DNA from 2 places in the Sulfurospirillum sp. E15m genome. Region 1 is predicted to be linked to the other one. Evidence: riboswitches for the same ligand, from Rfam matches in the RefSeq annotation. Region 1 holds a riboswitch; the other holds the start of a gene.
The links. Region 1 has a riboswitch for thiamine pyrophosphate ahead of thiD (bifunctional hydroxymethylpyrimidine kinase/phosphomethylpyrimidine kinase). Riboswitches for the same ligand answer to the same signal wherever they lie in the genome.
Positions count from the first base shown of each region.

Region 2: it holds a riboswitch for thiamine pyrophosphate, as region 1 does, so the genes downstream of both, thiC (phosphomethylpyrimidine synthase ThiC) here and thiD (bifunctional hydroxymethylpyrimidine kinase/phosphomethylpyrimidine kinase) in region 1, are expected to answer to the same signal.

Region 1 is NZ_JCAHZS010000002.1:111,556-119,330, forward strand. Features, by position in the region: gene AC5SLP_RS04690 (sensor histidine kinase) at 1-970, shown strand, start outside; gene AC5SLP_RS04695 (EAL domain-containing protein) at 1,001-3,001, shown strand; gene AC5SLP_RS04700 (helix-turn-helix domain-containing protein) at 2,998-3,264, opposite strand; gene AC5SLP_RS04705 (GGDEF domain-containing protein) at 3,366-3,974, shown strand; TPP riboswitch at 4,008-4,115, shown strand; gene thiD (bifunctional hydroxymethylpyrimidine kinase/phosphomethylpyrimidine kinase) at 4,183-4,986, shown strand; gene cytX (putative hydroxymethylpyrimidine transporter CytX) at 4,980-6,191, shown strand; gene thiM (hydroxyethylthiazole kinase) at 6,170-6,973, shown strand; gene AC5SLP_RS04725 (ferritin-like domain-containing protein) at 7,048-7,563, shown strand; gene zupT (zinc transporter ZupT) at 7,585-7,775, shown strand, end outside.
Region 2 is NZ_JCAHZS010000001.1:506,759-514,533, forward strand. Features, by position in the region: gene AC5SLP_RS02625 (AEC family transporter) at 1-566, opposite strand, end outside; gene AC5SLP_RS02630 (HugZ family pyridoxamine 5'-phosphate oxidase) at 763-1,245, shown strand; gene AC5SLP_RS02635 (hypothetical protein) at 1,458-1,841, shown strand; gene thiC (phosphomethylpyrimidine synthase ThiC) at 1,879-3,747, opposite strand; TPP riboswitch at 3,747-3,860, opposite strand; gene AC5SLP_RS02645 (sulfite exporter TauE/SafE family protein) at 4,082-4,819, shown strand; gene uvrA (excinuclease ABC subunit UvrA) at 4,826-7,651, shown strand.

The sequences.
Region 1 (7,775 bases):
AATCGTCCAAAAAAATGGCGATGTTGCTTTGTTGGCATTGGATTTTTCAAAAGAGCATTACCAAAAAGTGGTCTCATCTTTGGAAGGGCTTGAAACCTTTCTTCAAATGATGGTTCCATTCTTATTGTTAGTTTTTATGATCTTAATCGTCGTTATACGTATGGATAAAAAAAGAGAAAATGAAAAACTTGCGGCACAAAAAGCCTTGCATGAACTCAATCTTACATTAGAGGAGCGTATCGCTGATGAGGTTGAAAAAAATAGACAAAAAGATCAACAGCTTGTGCAACAATCGCGTTTGGCATCCATGGGTGAAATGATTAGTATGATCGCACATCAATGGCGACAACCACTCAGTGCCATAAGCTCAACCGTTCAAGGGCTAGATTTAAAGCTCTCTTTGAATAAATTTGACGCTGAACTTTTTGCTGCAAAACTCAATGACGTTAATCGTTATTCTCAATATTTGAGTCAAACGATTGATGATTTTAGGCAATTTTTCAAAACGAGTAAAGAGCGACAAGAGGTGACATTAGAAGAGGTGATTGAAAAAGTGCTTGGCATCATTAATGTAACCTTGGAAAATAAAAACATTCGGCTTGAAATGAACTTTCAATCCCATGAACCTCTCAAAACCTATTCTAATGAATTGATGCAAGTGTTACTGAATTTAATTAAAAATGCCGAAGATATACTCGTAGAAAATCATGTTCAACATCCTTGGATAAAGATTATGACAAGAAAAACGGACATAACATTGATATTAGAAGTTTCTGATAATGGAGGAGGGATACCTGATGAAATTATTCCGCATATTTTTGATCCTTACTTTAGTACGAAAACGCAAAAAGACGGAACAGGTTTAGGGTTATATATGAGTCAAAAAATTATTGAAGAGCATTGTGGTGGCATAATAAAAGCATCTAATAGTGCTGATGGTGCCGTTTTTACCATTATATTGCAACGATGAACACACTAGAACTAGGATAAAGGGAACGAGATGGAATCTGTATTTAAAAAATGTATTGCTGATGCACGTAATTTAACACTTTTATATGTAGAAGACAATATCGGAGCTCGTGCAGGCTCTATGCTAATCTTCGAAGAATTTTTTGGACATGTTATTGAAGCCATCGATGGAGAAGATGCATTAGAAAAATTTAAACAGAACGATGTTGATCTTGTCATTACAGATATCAATATGCCAAAAATGAATGGTTTGGAAATGACTGAAAAAATCCGCCATCTGAGTCCAAAAACACCCGTTCTTGTTCTTTCAGCTTACAATGAAACACACTATTTTATGGAATGCATACGTTTAGGTGTAGCAGGATATTTACTCAAGCCGATAGAAATAGGGCAGTTTATGGAGGTTTTAGGAAGTATTATCGAAAAAATACATCTTAAAGCCGAGCATGATAAATTACAAGATTTATTAACGCAATACTTAGAAGTTACCAATAAAAGTGCCATTGTTTCTAAAACAAACAAAGATGGCATTATTACTTATGTCAATGATGCTTTTTGTGCCATTTCAGGATTTGCCCGTAATGAAATTATTGGCAAAAATTACTCCATTATTCGCCATAAAGATATGCCAACAGAACTTTTCAAAGAGTTGTGGGAGACGATTACCCAAGGTGAGCTTTGGCAAGGAATCATTAAAAATCGTTGTAAAACTGGTAGCAGTTATTACACTAAGACAGCCATTAAGCCTATATTAAATAGTAAAGGTGAAATTGTAGAGTATATCGCGTTGCACAATGATATTACAGAAGTTATGAATCCAAAAAAACAGCTTTTTGATTACATTAGCAGTACCCCAGAAACCGTCATTGTTTTATTGAAAATTGAAGATTTTGCTACGGTTGAAGAATTTTATAGCAACGATTTGGTTGAGTTGTTGGAGCGAAAATTAGGAGAAAAGATATTTTACACTATTACCAAAGAGTGCCCTTTTGAAAAAATTTATGCCCTTGGCTTTGGTGAATATGCCTTGGCGCTTGATATCAATAAGTGTCCTTTGGATGCGGATGCATTAAAGCAGAAAGTCAAACATCTTCTAAAAGAAATTGAAGCAGATACCATTCATTTGAATGAAATTGAGTACAATGTTTCTCTCTTAGCAAGTTTGGCGTATGGTGGAAAAGAACCCTATCAAAGTGCTCATTTTGGTTTGAAAAAAGCGGAACGAAAAAAAATCAATTTTATTTTAGCCACCGATTTGATTTTGGAGATGCAAGCACAAGCACAGGTCAATATGGGCATTATTGTCGCCGTTAAAAAAGCACTCAGCGCATCAGGGATTATCTCTTACTTTCAGCCTATTGTCGATAATAAAACCCGAAAAATTGTCAAATTTGAATCTTTGGTTCGATTGGTGGATGATCATCTCAACCTCTGGTTTCCCTCAGACTTCTTGGAAATATCTAAAAAAGGACGTTACTATACACAAATTACGCAACGTGTTTTAGATAACTCTTTTAAAGCGTTGTATGAGACCAATGCCGGCATTAGCATTAATCTTTCTGCTGTGGATATAGAAGAAAATGTAACCCGCAGGAAGATAATGAGTCTTTTAGACATGCATAAAGAACATGCACACCGCATCACGTTTGAGTTGCTTGAAGATGCGAGTATTAAAGAGTTTGAAGTGATTAAGCAGTTTATTAAAGAGGTTAAGTCACGAGGCGTTTCCATTGCCATTGATGATTTTGGCAGTGGTTATTCGAATTTTGGAAGGCTTTTGGACTATGAACCGGATATTATTAAAATTGATGGTAGTTTAGTTAAAAATATTGCAAGTGATGACTACTCTATCTCTATTGTAAAAACCATTGTCAGCTTTGCCAATGAGCATCAAATTAAGACCATTGCGGAATTTGTAGAAAATGAAGTGATTTTTAATATTCTTACAACGTTAGGGGTGCATTATTCTCAAGGGTATTATTTTGGTAAACCTCTTTTATTGAAAGAGTATAACACCCAAGAGTTACTTTAATCGCTTAGGTGTGGCTGTCTGAAAAAATCACAGATATCTACATCTAATGCTATTGCAATTTTGTAGAGATGTTCAATATTGTAATGCTTGTTTTCCAATCCCGCTTCAATCTTTGCTATGGTACTCACAGATTTGTGCCCAATGGTAAGTGCCAAATCTAATTGTGTTACTTTTTTTATTTTACGAATACGTTGTACATTATACGCTATATGTCGATAGAAAGTTTGAATTTCTATCTCTGAAAACTCTTTATATGTTAGCATTGTATTCCCTATAGTGAAGTATGATTTAAGTTTATACTGGTTAGAATGAATTATAAATTCCCTATAGTGAATATTAAAAATAAAATTTTTGGCTAAAGTGTATGATTGATAGAGAAGTGCTATGGCTCGTTATCATTTTGCTATTGACGGTAACAACTGTAGTGATATATTTTTACTATAAAAACATTATAGGTAACCTTAAGTTACACAATAAGCAATTAAAATTGCTTAGCCAATACGATGACCTCACTCAAATTTACAATCGAAGACATTTTTTAGAAATTGTGCAAGCATGTTTTCAAGGAATGGATTGCGATCAAAAGTATTCTGCTATTATGATGATTGATATAGATTTCTTTAAAGAAATCAATGATTCGCATGGGCATATTTTGGGTGATGATGTCCTTCAGCATGTTGTCCAGTTTGTCCGCGGGCAATTAAGAGAAAGTGATATCTTTGCACGGTATGGCGGTGATGAGTTTATTGTCTTTTTTCCTGGCATTATGCAAAGAGATGTTTCTCATATAGCCCTGCGCATTCAAGAGCAACTTGCAAAATGTCAAACGTATGCCATCCCTATCACTTTGAGCATTGGAATATGCAGTTTTTGCAGATATACTTCACTGTATGAGATGATTGAGTATGCAGATAAAGCACTGTATGTCGCAAAAAATAATGGGCGCAATCGAATCGAATTTCACCAATCTTGAAAAAAGTTTCAAATCTGTGTAAAATGATTTGAAAATTAGTGCTAGGAGCGCTGGTAAACCAGCTGAGATAAAGAATAGTGATTCTTTGATCCTTGACCTGATCTGGGTAGTGCCAGCGTAGGAAAGCCAATCTGTCTTCAAAAACACATCTCTTCTTTCCTTCCAACACTTCCTTTTATTTTTACATGTAAATCCTTGAGGAAGTTCCATGAAACATTGTTTAACCATTGCAGGCTCCGATAGTTGCGGGGGCGCAGGTATCCAAGCAGACCTGAAAGCGTTTAGTGCCAATGGCACGTACGGAATGAGTGTTATTACTGCTATTACAGCTCAAAATACACAAGGTGTCTTTGATGTGCAAGATGTTACACCCTCTGTGATTGCGCATCAAATTGAAGCAATTTTTGATGATATTCGTGTTGATGCCATCAAAATTGGAATGGTTTCTCGCCCAGAAACGATAACCATCATTGCTCAAACACTTAAAAAATATTCATTGCCTCCTTTGGTCATTGACCCTGTGATGATTTCTAAAAGTGGCTATGCGCTTTTGCAACCTGAGGCACAAAAGAGTTTAATTGAACTGCTTTTACCGATGGCAACACTTATCACCCCCAATCTTCCCGAAGCAGAAGTCATCGTGGGCTATAAAATTGATACGATAGAGCTGATGCAAAAAGCGGCTCGTGATTTGCACCAATTAGGTTGTCAATGTGTCCTCGTTAAAGGAGGGCATTTGGCTGATGATGCAACCGATGTTTTATTTGATGGTTCCTCCTTTCATTTCTTTCATTCGAAACGATTGGATACAATCAATACCCATGGAACAGGGTGCACACTCTCTTCGACCATTGCCGCCAATCTTGCCAAAGGCATGCCCATTAAAGAAGCAGTAGAAGCGGCTAAAGCCTATATAACACTGGCTATTGAACATGGTTTTGTGCTCGGAAAAGGTGTTGGTCCTGTACATCATTTTTACGAACTTTATACTAAAGCAGGTTTATCATGTTAGAAGAAAAAACATACCTGAGTAGTTTTGGGTTATTTGCTCTGTGGTTTGGTGCTGCGATCTCTTTAGCAGAAATTTTTACAGGTGGGCTCTTAGCGCCTCTTGGTTTTGAAGAAGGTTTAAAAGCGATTCTTCTTGGGCATCTTATTGGTGGATTTATTTTGATTTTAGGCGGTGTCATTGGCGCAAAAAGTAAACTTCCTGCCATTATGTCCACGCGTATTTCGTTTGGGCGTTACGGCTCTTACCTTTTTTCTCTGCTTAATGTTTTACAACTTATAGGCTGGACTGCCGTGATGATTATCTCAGGTGGGCGCGCTGCGAATGAACTCAGTATCGATTTGTTTGGGGTGGATAATATCCACCTATGGGCAATCGCAATTGGTTTGTTTATCGCTCTGTGGATTTGGCTTGGTAAACAAGGGTTTCAAAAGCTCAATGTCATTGCCGTTATCTTGCTGTTTGCCTTAACTTTAGTGTTATGCAGTGTCGTTTTTCAAGAGGGCACTTTTTTACATGTAAAACCCACAGAAGCCATGAGTTTTGGTGCTGCTTTGGAACTTAGTATCATTATGCCGCTTTCATGGTTACCGCTCATTGCTGATTATACGCGTTTTGCTAAACATCAAAAAGGTGGCTTAGTCGGTAGCTTTATGGGCTATTTTATCGGTAGTTCATTAATGTATGCTATCGGTCTGGCGATTGCACTCTATGCCAAAGATGCCAGTGTTGGTAGCATGATGATGACGCTTCATCTAGGTTTTTTTGCATTAGCCATTGTTCTACTCTCCACCATTACGACAACATTTTTGGATGCGTACTCCGCGGGAGTGACATTGACCAATATTTTCCCTGCGATGAATGAGCGAAAGATAGCGTTTGTGATGGCTCTCATTGGACTTATCGTGGCACTCTTGACACCGATTGAAGCGTATGAGGACTTTTTATATGCCATCGGGTCTGTGTTTGGGCCTTTGTATGCCATTGTTTTGAGTGATTATTTTCTCTTTAAAAAAATACAGATTGAGCCTTCTTTGGCTTTGCATATCGGCTCATTCATCATTTGGGGAGTGGGCGTAGGGCTTTATTATGAGTTTATTACCTTTGATTTAGCGCTCGGCTCAACGCTTCCAACAATGCTGTGTACCAGTATTTTATTTATTATTACGAAAAAAGGAGTTGCTTCATGGAAATGGTTGAAGAACTAAAAAAAGTTTTTGAAGCTTTAACTTCTAAACGAGCGTTAATTCACCATATTACTAATTATGTGACGGTTAATGATTGTGCCAATGTTGTTTTAGCTATTGGTGCATCGCCCATAATGGCAGATGAAATAACAGAAGTTGAAGAGATGGTTGGCATTTGCGATGCGTTGGTATTGAATATTGGAACGGCGAATGAACGAACCATCGCATCTATGTTAAAGGCGGGTGTAAAAGCCAATGAGAAAGGCATTCCTGTTGTACTTGATCCTGTCGGTGTTGGTGCGACGACATTTCGACGAAAAAGTGTTGAGCAACTGATGGAAGCTATCTCGTTTAGTGTTATCAGAGGCAATATGGCAGAAATAAAAACGATTGCCGGACTAGAAGCTAAGAGTTCAGGGGTGGATTCTCTTGAAGCCGAAAATGACGGCAGTAAAATAGCTATTGCATTAGCAAAAAAGATGTCGTGCGTGATTGCCATTACGGGAAAAACTGATATTGTTAGTGATGGAAAACGCTGTTTTGAATTAAACAATGGTGTTAGCGCCTTAACTAGCGTGACAGGAACAGGCTGCATGAGTACGTCATTGATTGGAAGTTTTTTAGGTGCATCACGCAATGCTCTGCCTAGTGCCATAGCAGGTATTTCAACGATGGCGATTGCTGGAGAATTGGCTGATAAAAAGCAGGGCATGGGGAGCTTTCATCAAGGGCTTATCGATGTGATTAGCCATATAAGAAGTGATGTATTGTTCAAAACTTTATCAATGAAAGAGTTTAAGTAATAAAAATTACTATTTAATATATTTTTTAGTTTTACTACTGTAAGATGATTCTATCTTAAATGAAGGAGTCAATCATGGCAAGAGTTGGTAAGTCCATTATCAAAGGAATAGAAGTTCAAGAGGTTGTTAATAAACTCAATCGCGCTTATGCAGATGAATGGTTGGCGTATTATCAATACTTTATTGAGGCTAAAGTCATTAAAGGGCTTATGAAAGATGCCGCTATTACGGAGCTTACGCAACACGCCGCGGATGAATTGCGCCACGCAACAATGGTTGCTGATCGTATTATTCAATTAGGTGGAGTTCCACTATTGCATCCTGATGAATGGCTAAAAAAATCGCATTGTGGCTATGATGCTCCAAAAGATTTTGATGTCGTTGCCATATTAAACGATGCTATCAAAGGAGAACAATGTGCCATTGCAACGTATTCGCATATCGTTGATATGACACGAGATAAAGATATCGTTACGTATGATATGGTATCCCAAATTTTAGCGGATGAAGTCGAGCATGAAGAGGATTTACAATCGCTTCATGATGACATTAGTGAATTTTTACAAGAAATCAAAAAATCACTTCTATAATTCAATAAAGGAGCGGGTATGCTGCATGTCACCTTCGAGCAATTTTTACCTGCATTTCTCCTCACGCTTTTAGCTGGTTTAAGCACCGGTATCGGTGCTTTACTGGCCTTTTTTTCTAAAGCAAAAAGCCATACATTTTTATCTATCGGACTTGGGTTTTCAGCAGGAGTGATGGTTTATGTCTCCTTTGTTGAAATTCTTCAAAAGTCTAA
Region 2 (7,775 bases), on a different contig from region 1:
CCCATCTCCAAAGACTTAAAAAGCGCTGGATGAATCGTGATGTTTGAGATGTTTAACACAAGCGCCAATCCTGCCGCCCAAATCACGGGAAGTCTGAAAATGTTGAGGATGGAGGCTTTAAAACTGGATGTTCCACTGGAGTAAAAAAAGACGCCCAGCGTATAGGTCAAAAAGGTATTTGCTACACTAATCATACTGGTGTAAATGATAGAGTCTGCTCCAAAAAGCGCGATGCCTACGGGGATGCCAAGGTTGCCTGTATTGCCAAGAGCGACGCAAATGGTCATGATGGAGCGCTCTTTTGCATCGGTAAAAAAGAGTTTGGAAAAAATGTAACCAATGCCAATCGTGATGATAGAAATGAGAATGTAATACAGCGGTACTTGTAAAAGCTCAAACGTGATGTGTTTGGTGGAAAGTCCCCAAAACGAAAAAATAGGGTGTAAAAAATAGACCGAGAGAATGCTCAGCCCTTTTTCTTGCAACTCATCTTTGAAAATCTTTTTAGCGATAAATCCAAAGAGAATAAAAACATAAATGGAGAGAATCGAAATCGTAATATTCATGAATGTAGCTTTACATGTAAAAGTTTTGAAAGAGTATTGTAACGAAAATAGCGTCAAAAGGTTTACTCTTTCGTGCTACAATAAAAAGTCTAAAGCACAAAGGCCATAGGCTTTTTGCCAAAGAAAATTCACCCTTAGCGTAGCATTTGAAGCTTTGCTCTCACTACGCATCAAAAAAATAGAAAAGAGTTGAGTCATGAAAACATTTATTCAAAACATTCAAACCGCTATCATCGGTACGCTCGATGCCAATAACCATCCGTTTAGCTCGTACGCACCCTACGTCTATGACAATCACCGTTTTTACGTCTATATCTCAGACATTGCCACCCATGCGAAAAACATCCAAAGAAATCCTAAAGCATCTCTCTTTTTTGCAGAAGACGAAAGTAAAACAGAGAATCTATTTGCAAGAAAACGTGTCTCCTTGCAATGCGATAGTCAAAAAATTGAACGAGGAAGTGAACGTTTTGAAACGGTCTTGGACTTGTTTGCGCAAAAGTTTGATGCCAAGATGGTCGAAACCCTCAAAAAGATGACTGACTTCAACCTCTACGAGCTCCAGACGACTTACGGCGAAGCAACCTTTGGCTTTGGTAAGGCCTATTTTATCGGCGGGGAACATATGGACGAACTCATTGCTAGGGGCGAGAGTAACCCACATCGCGGGGTGAAGTAAAGCTTTTACATGTAAAGCGTTTTATCTGATTGTTTAGCTAAAATTGAATTTAGAAAATAGAGGGCTAATGGACAAAAGTTAAAAGTTTAACCCTGACCCCTATTTTCTTAAGTTGGAAGTGTGATTGGCAGAAGAAAAGTCAAAAGTTTAGCCCTTTTCTCTGCTTTTCTTAAATTATATAATACTCTGAAAAAGACATATAAGGATTTTAGATGGAAGCAATATGGACAACAATACTGTTTACATTTGTTGGAATTGTAGGGGGAGGACTCGTGAGCTGGTTTGTTACTGCTCACTATACAAAAATAAGTAATCAAGGATTAGAAAAGTTTACAAACTTGTTGATTCAAAAAATTGGAGAAAAAGATAATTTATTAGAATCTTTAGTATCTCCACAACAAGATTCACAAAAAATATTAGACGAAAATTCTAAAATTAGTAAAAGTGTAATACGAGAAGCAAATTTAATAAATCAAAAGTACAATGTGCATCTTGATACTTCATCTTTAATGAGATGCCAAACTTGTGGTAGTTCTTCACATTGGAATGGTAATAGATGTATGAACTGTGGACAAATTGATGATGGCGATTTCTAATAAGCTTTAGCCCTTGAAAAACAAGGGCTAAAATGCTTTACATGTAAATCTGTCCGCCGCTCTCTTTAAAATGTTCGGCTTGCTCTTCCATGCCCTTTTCTAACGCAACATTCACATCTTCTGTGCCGATTTTGGCGGCGTAATCTCTCACGTCTTGTGAGATTTTCATGGAGCAGAATTTTGGGCCGCACATGGAGCAGAAGTGGGCGACTTTGGCACTTTCGACGGGTAAGGTTTTGTCGTGGTATTCACGTGCTCGGTCAGGGTCGAAGCCGATGTTGAACTGGTCGTACCAGCGAAACTCAAAGCGTGCTTTACTCATAGCGTTGTCGCGGATTTGCGCACCGGGGAAACCTTTGGCAAGGTCGGCGGCATGGGCGGCGATTTTGTAGGCGATGATGCCTTCTTTGACATCTTCTCTGTTTGGTAAGCCTAAGTGCTCTTTTGGCGTGACGTAGCAGAGCATCGCCGTACCGTACCAGCCGATTTGTGCGGCACCAATGGCTGAGGTGATGTGGTCGTAGCCAGGAGCGACATCGGTCACGAGCGGTCCAAGCGTGTAGAAAGGCGCTTCAAAACAGTCCTCTAACTCTTTGGTCATGTTCTCTTTGATCTTTTGCATCGGCACGTGTCCCGGTCCTTCAATCATCACTTGCACATCGTGCTTCCATGCAATTTTGGTCAGTTCTCCCAAGGTCTCTAACTCGGCAAACTGTGCTTCGTCGTTGGCATCGTAAAGGGAACCGGGGCGTAAGCCATCCCCAAGCGAAAAGGCGACATCGTACGCTTTCATAATGTCACAAATCTCTTCAAAATGGGTGTAGAGGAAGTTCTCTTTATGATGATGCAAACACCATTTTGCCATAATAGACCCGCCACGAGAAACGATGCCTGTGAGACGTTTAGCGGTCATAGGTACGTATGCTAAGCGAACGCCTGCGTGAATAGTGAAGTAGTCCACACCTTGCTCGGCTTGCTCGATTAAAGTGTCTCGGAACACTTCCCATGTCAAGTCTTCGGCGATGCCATTGACTTTCTCTAAGGCTTGGTAGATGGGTACCGTACCGATAGGCACAGCGGAGTTACGAAGTATCCATTCTCTTGTTTCATGGATGTTTTTGCCAGTAGAAAGATCCATGACCGTATCGCCGCCCCAACGCGTAGACCAAAGCATCTTTTCGACCTCTTCCTCGATGGATGAGGTGGTTGCGGAGTTGCCAATGTTGGCGTTAATTTTAACCATGAAGTTACGCCCGATAATCATCGGCTCGGCTTCGGGATGGTTCACGTTGAGAGGAAGAACGGCGCGACCTGCGGCAATCTCTTGGCGGACAAATTCAGGGGTATAAACATCGGGAAGATTTGCACCAAAATGTTCCCCTTTGTGTTGAGCGCCTAAGAGTTTGTTTTGGCGCGCTACTTCCAAATTGCAGTTTTCACGAATGGCGACATACTCCATCTCTGGCGTGATGATGCCTTGGCGGGCGTAGTGCATTTGGGTGATGTTTTTGCCCTTCATCGCACGGCGTGGTTTTTTAAGGTTGGGGAAGCGAAGGGTTTTAAGCTCTTCGTCTTCAAAGCGTTTGTGAAAGTATGCCGAACTAAAATCACTCAACTGCTCGGTATCGGCACGCTCTTCTATCCATTTCGCACGAAGGGGTTTAAGCCCTTGATGAAGGTCGATTTTGACGTTTGGGTCGGTGTAAACGCCTGAAGTGTCGTACACATGCAAAGGCGGATTTTCTTCGACGGTGCCGTCACTTTTTGCGGTGGGACTAAGCTCTATTTCACGCATTGGTACTTGAATGTCAGCTCTTGAGCCTTGAATGTAAATTTTACGAGAACTTGGGAAGTTTTGAATGTAAGATGAATCTATTTTTTCAAGATTATCGAGGACTTTACTCATAAGTGTATCTCCTTATTTCCTACGCTGGCATTACCCAGATCAGGTTCGTGAAGCCACATTAATGACTTCTTGGGGTATAATCTCAGCTTTTTACAGCACCCCCACAGACAATAGTAAACAGTTAGAAAGTGATTATACTTACTCCATCAAAAAACGGACTTAAGCCACAGAGTTGATGCAAAAATAGGCATTATTTTTTTAGAATACGTTTCATTTATTTACATGTAAAAACATTTATATGTAAAAGCGATATCCGTATCACTTTATTTTTTAAATTGTTTATTAAGAGGGGTTAAAGTAGAATGAAATATCTTAAAACGCAAAGTTGGCATCGATGTTATTAGGACTGGGTCTGTTTGGAATTATTGTTGGATTTTGTTCAGGTTTTTTTGGTATTGGTGGTGGAACGGTTTTAGTTCCGGCACTGATTTATGCAGGCTACGACATCAAAGTTGCTATTGGTATATCGGTAATGCAAATGGTTATGGGCTCACTTTTTGGCTCATACATTAATCACAAAAATGGCAAGCTAGAGCTAGGGCATGGTCTTTATTTGGGACTTGGCGCATTAGCAGGTGCATCTTTTAGCGGGGCGATTGTCACTGCTTTACCGCGTGTTGCTCTTTTGATTATTTTTTCTCTCATTTTAGCGATGTCTATTTATAAATTTTTTACAGCCCCCATTGAACCAAAAGCCGAACCCAATCGTTCACGCATTTTACTGTTTTGTGTGGGACTTGGTATCGGGTTGATTGCCATTAGCGTTGGAACAGGTGGAGCCGTTTTTCTCACGCCTATTTTAGTGGGCTTTTTAAATTGGGAGATTAAACAGGCGGTTTCAACATCACTCTTTTTTGTGATATTTGGTTCTATTTCAGGGTTTATTAGTCTTTCAGCACACGGGTTAGTGGACTATACGGATGGATTTATCGTTGGCGTCGGCTCATTGGTTGGCGTCTATTTTGGAGTAAAAAAGTCACACACGGTGGATAAAAAGGTTCAAAAGAAACTTTTGCTCATTTTATACTGTGTGTTACTTGCGCTTACCATTAATAAAATTTTTCAAAGTTAGGCTTTTATGATAAAAATATATGGTGCAAAAGAAAATAATCTTAAAAATATTAATTTAGAAATCCCTAAAAATAAGCTCGTTGTTTTTACGGGACTCAGTGGTAGCGGTAAAAGTACCTTGGCGTTTGACACGCTTTATGCCGAGGGACAACGCCGTTATATCGAGTCACTCTCCTCATACGCAAGACAGTTTTTGGACCGTGTGGGAAAACCTGATGTCGAAAAGATAGAAGGTTTGACTCCTGCCATTGCGATTGACCAAAAGACGACCAGTAAAAATCCTCGCTCAACCGTTGGAACGATTACGGAGATTTACGATTATCTGCGTCTTTTATATGCACGGGTTGGAAAACAGCACTGCCATATTTGTGGAAAAGAGATTTCGCAAATGTCAGTCGCCGATATCATTGAGCAAGTGTTAAAACTTCCAGAAGAGACAAAGCTTTCTATTTTAGCGCCTTTGGTTCGAGAAAAAAAGGGTAGTTTTGCCGACATGATTGAATCCTTACGCCATAAAGGCTATGTCAGAGCTTTGGTGGATGGCGTTATGGTGCGCCTTGATGAAGAAATTGAGCTTTCAAAAACAAAAAAACATACGATTAAAGTCATTATTGACCGTGTGGTGATTCGTGAAGAAAACAGAGACAGAATCGCAACCGATATTGAAAAAGCATTGTTAGAGAGTTATGGTGAAGTAGAGCTTGATATCGCCAATGCTGAAGAAGTAGGGCTTGCAACATCGCATATTCATTACAGTGAGCATCTGGCATGTTTTGACTGTAAAATCAGCTTTGAACCGCTAGAACCACTCTCATTTTCATTTAACTCACCCAAAGGCGCTTGTCCGACCTGCGATGGTCTTGGCATTCGTTATACGCTTGATTTGAAAAAAATCATCAATGAAAATGTGAGTATTGATGAGGGCGCTATTCGTATTTTTTACGGGTTTAATAAAGGTTTTTATGCCAAGTTTTTAGCGGCGTATTGTGAAGCGGCAGGCATTAGTACGCGTATCCCTTATGAAGAGCTTGAAGAGTATCAGCAACGTTCTATCCTTCATGGCGGCGTTGAAGAAGCAACCTTCTTTTGGAAAAAACATAAGCTCACACGTAAATGGGAAGGTGTCATTAAAATCGCTTACGATATGCTCAAAGATGAAAAAGAGTTGGGCGATTATATGAGCGAAAAGACGTGTGACACCTGTGGTGGATACCGTCTCAAAAAAGAGAGTTTGGCGGTTCGCTTGGCAAAGAAAAACATCGCCGATATTCTTGAATTTCCGATTGATCAGTGTTTAGCATTTTTCCAAGATGAGAAAAATTTTGCTTCCATGAAACCACAGCACAAGATGATCGCTGAGCCTATTTTAAAAGAGATTAAAGAGCGCCTTTTCTTCTTATTTGATGTGGGACTTGGGTACATCAGTTTGGGAAGAGACGCACGAACCATTAGCGGTGGTGAAGCACAGCGTATTCGTATTGCTTCGCAAATCGGAAGTGGTTTAACGGGTGTTATGTATGTTTTAGATGAGCCAAGTATCGGATTGCATGAAAGAGATACGTTAAAACTAATTCGAACCTTGCGCAACTTGCAAAAAAAAGGTAATTCGGTCATTGTTGTGGAACACGATAAAGAGACCATTAAAACAGCAGATTTTGTCGTAGATATTGGACCAGGGGCTGGAAAATTCGGTGGAGAAATCGTTTTTGCAGGTACCAATGAAGAACTTTTAAAAAGCAATAGTCTAACCGCGCAATACATCAATGGTACAAAAGATATTAATTATAAAGAAAATCGTGAACAAAGTCGTTGGATAGAACTGAGTAATGTCAGCATCAACAATATCCAAAACCTTGATGTTAAAATTCCTTTAGGCAATCTCGTGGCGATTACAGGTGTGAGCGGTAGCGGTAAAAGTTCACTCATTTTACAAACCTTGCTTCCCGTAGCCAAAGAGTATCTTAACCGTGCTAAAAAGGTCAATAAAGTCGCAGGTGTTGAGTGTATTGGGCTTGACCAACTCGATAAAGTTATTTATCTAGATCAAAGTCCTATCGGAAGAACTCCACGCAGTAATCCAGCCACGTATACAGGCGTGATGGATGAAATACGAGCCTTGTTTGCTAAGACCAAAGAAGCGCAAATCAGAGGTTACAGTGTCGGACGATTTTCATTTAACGTCAAAGGTGGTCGTTGCGAGAAGTGCCAAGGCGATGGTGAAATTAAAATTGAAATGCACTTCTTACCTGACATCATGGTCAAATGTGACAGCTGTAAGGGACATCGTTACAACGCTCAAACGCTTGAGATTAAATATAAAGGCAAATCCATCTCCGATGTTTTAAATATGAGCGTGGATGAAGCGTATGAGTTTTTCAAAGCGATTCCTAAAATTCACCAAAAAGTACAGACCCTTGTGGATGTTGGGCTAGGGTATATTACCCTAGGTCAAAATGCTGTCACACTCAGCGGCGGTGAAGCGCAACGTATCAAGCTGTCTAAAGAACTGAGTAAAAAAGATACGGGCAATACCCTTTATGTTTTAGATGAACCAACTACCGGTTTACACTTCGCGGATGTGGACAGATTGGTAAAAGTGTTACACCATCTCACAGATATGGGTAATAGCGTACTGGTCATTGAACACAATATGGATGTGATAAAAAATGCAGATTATATTATCGATATGGGACCTGAAGGCGGAAGCTATGGTGGGCGTATAATTGCGATGGGAACGCCGTTTGAGGTTGCAAATACTGCTGAAAAAACGGGAAGTTATACCGGAAAATTTTTAGCGTTAGAACTGGGAATAAAAAACGAAGAAAAAAAATAGTTTCATTTTGTAACATGTTGTTACAAAAGAATGTCACTTTCTGCATTGCATGAGTAGGGACATAATATAGACATAATTTTTCATTATAATCGACTGAATTAAAAACAAAAAAGGATTTTTTTTG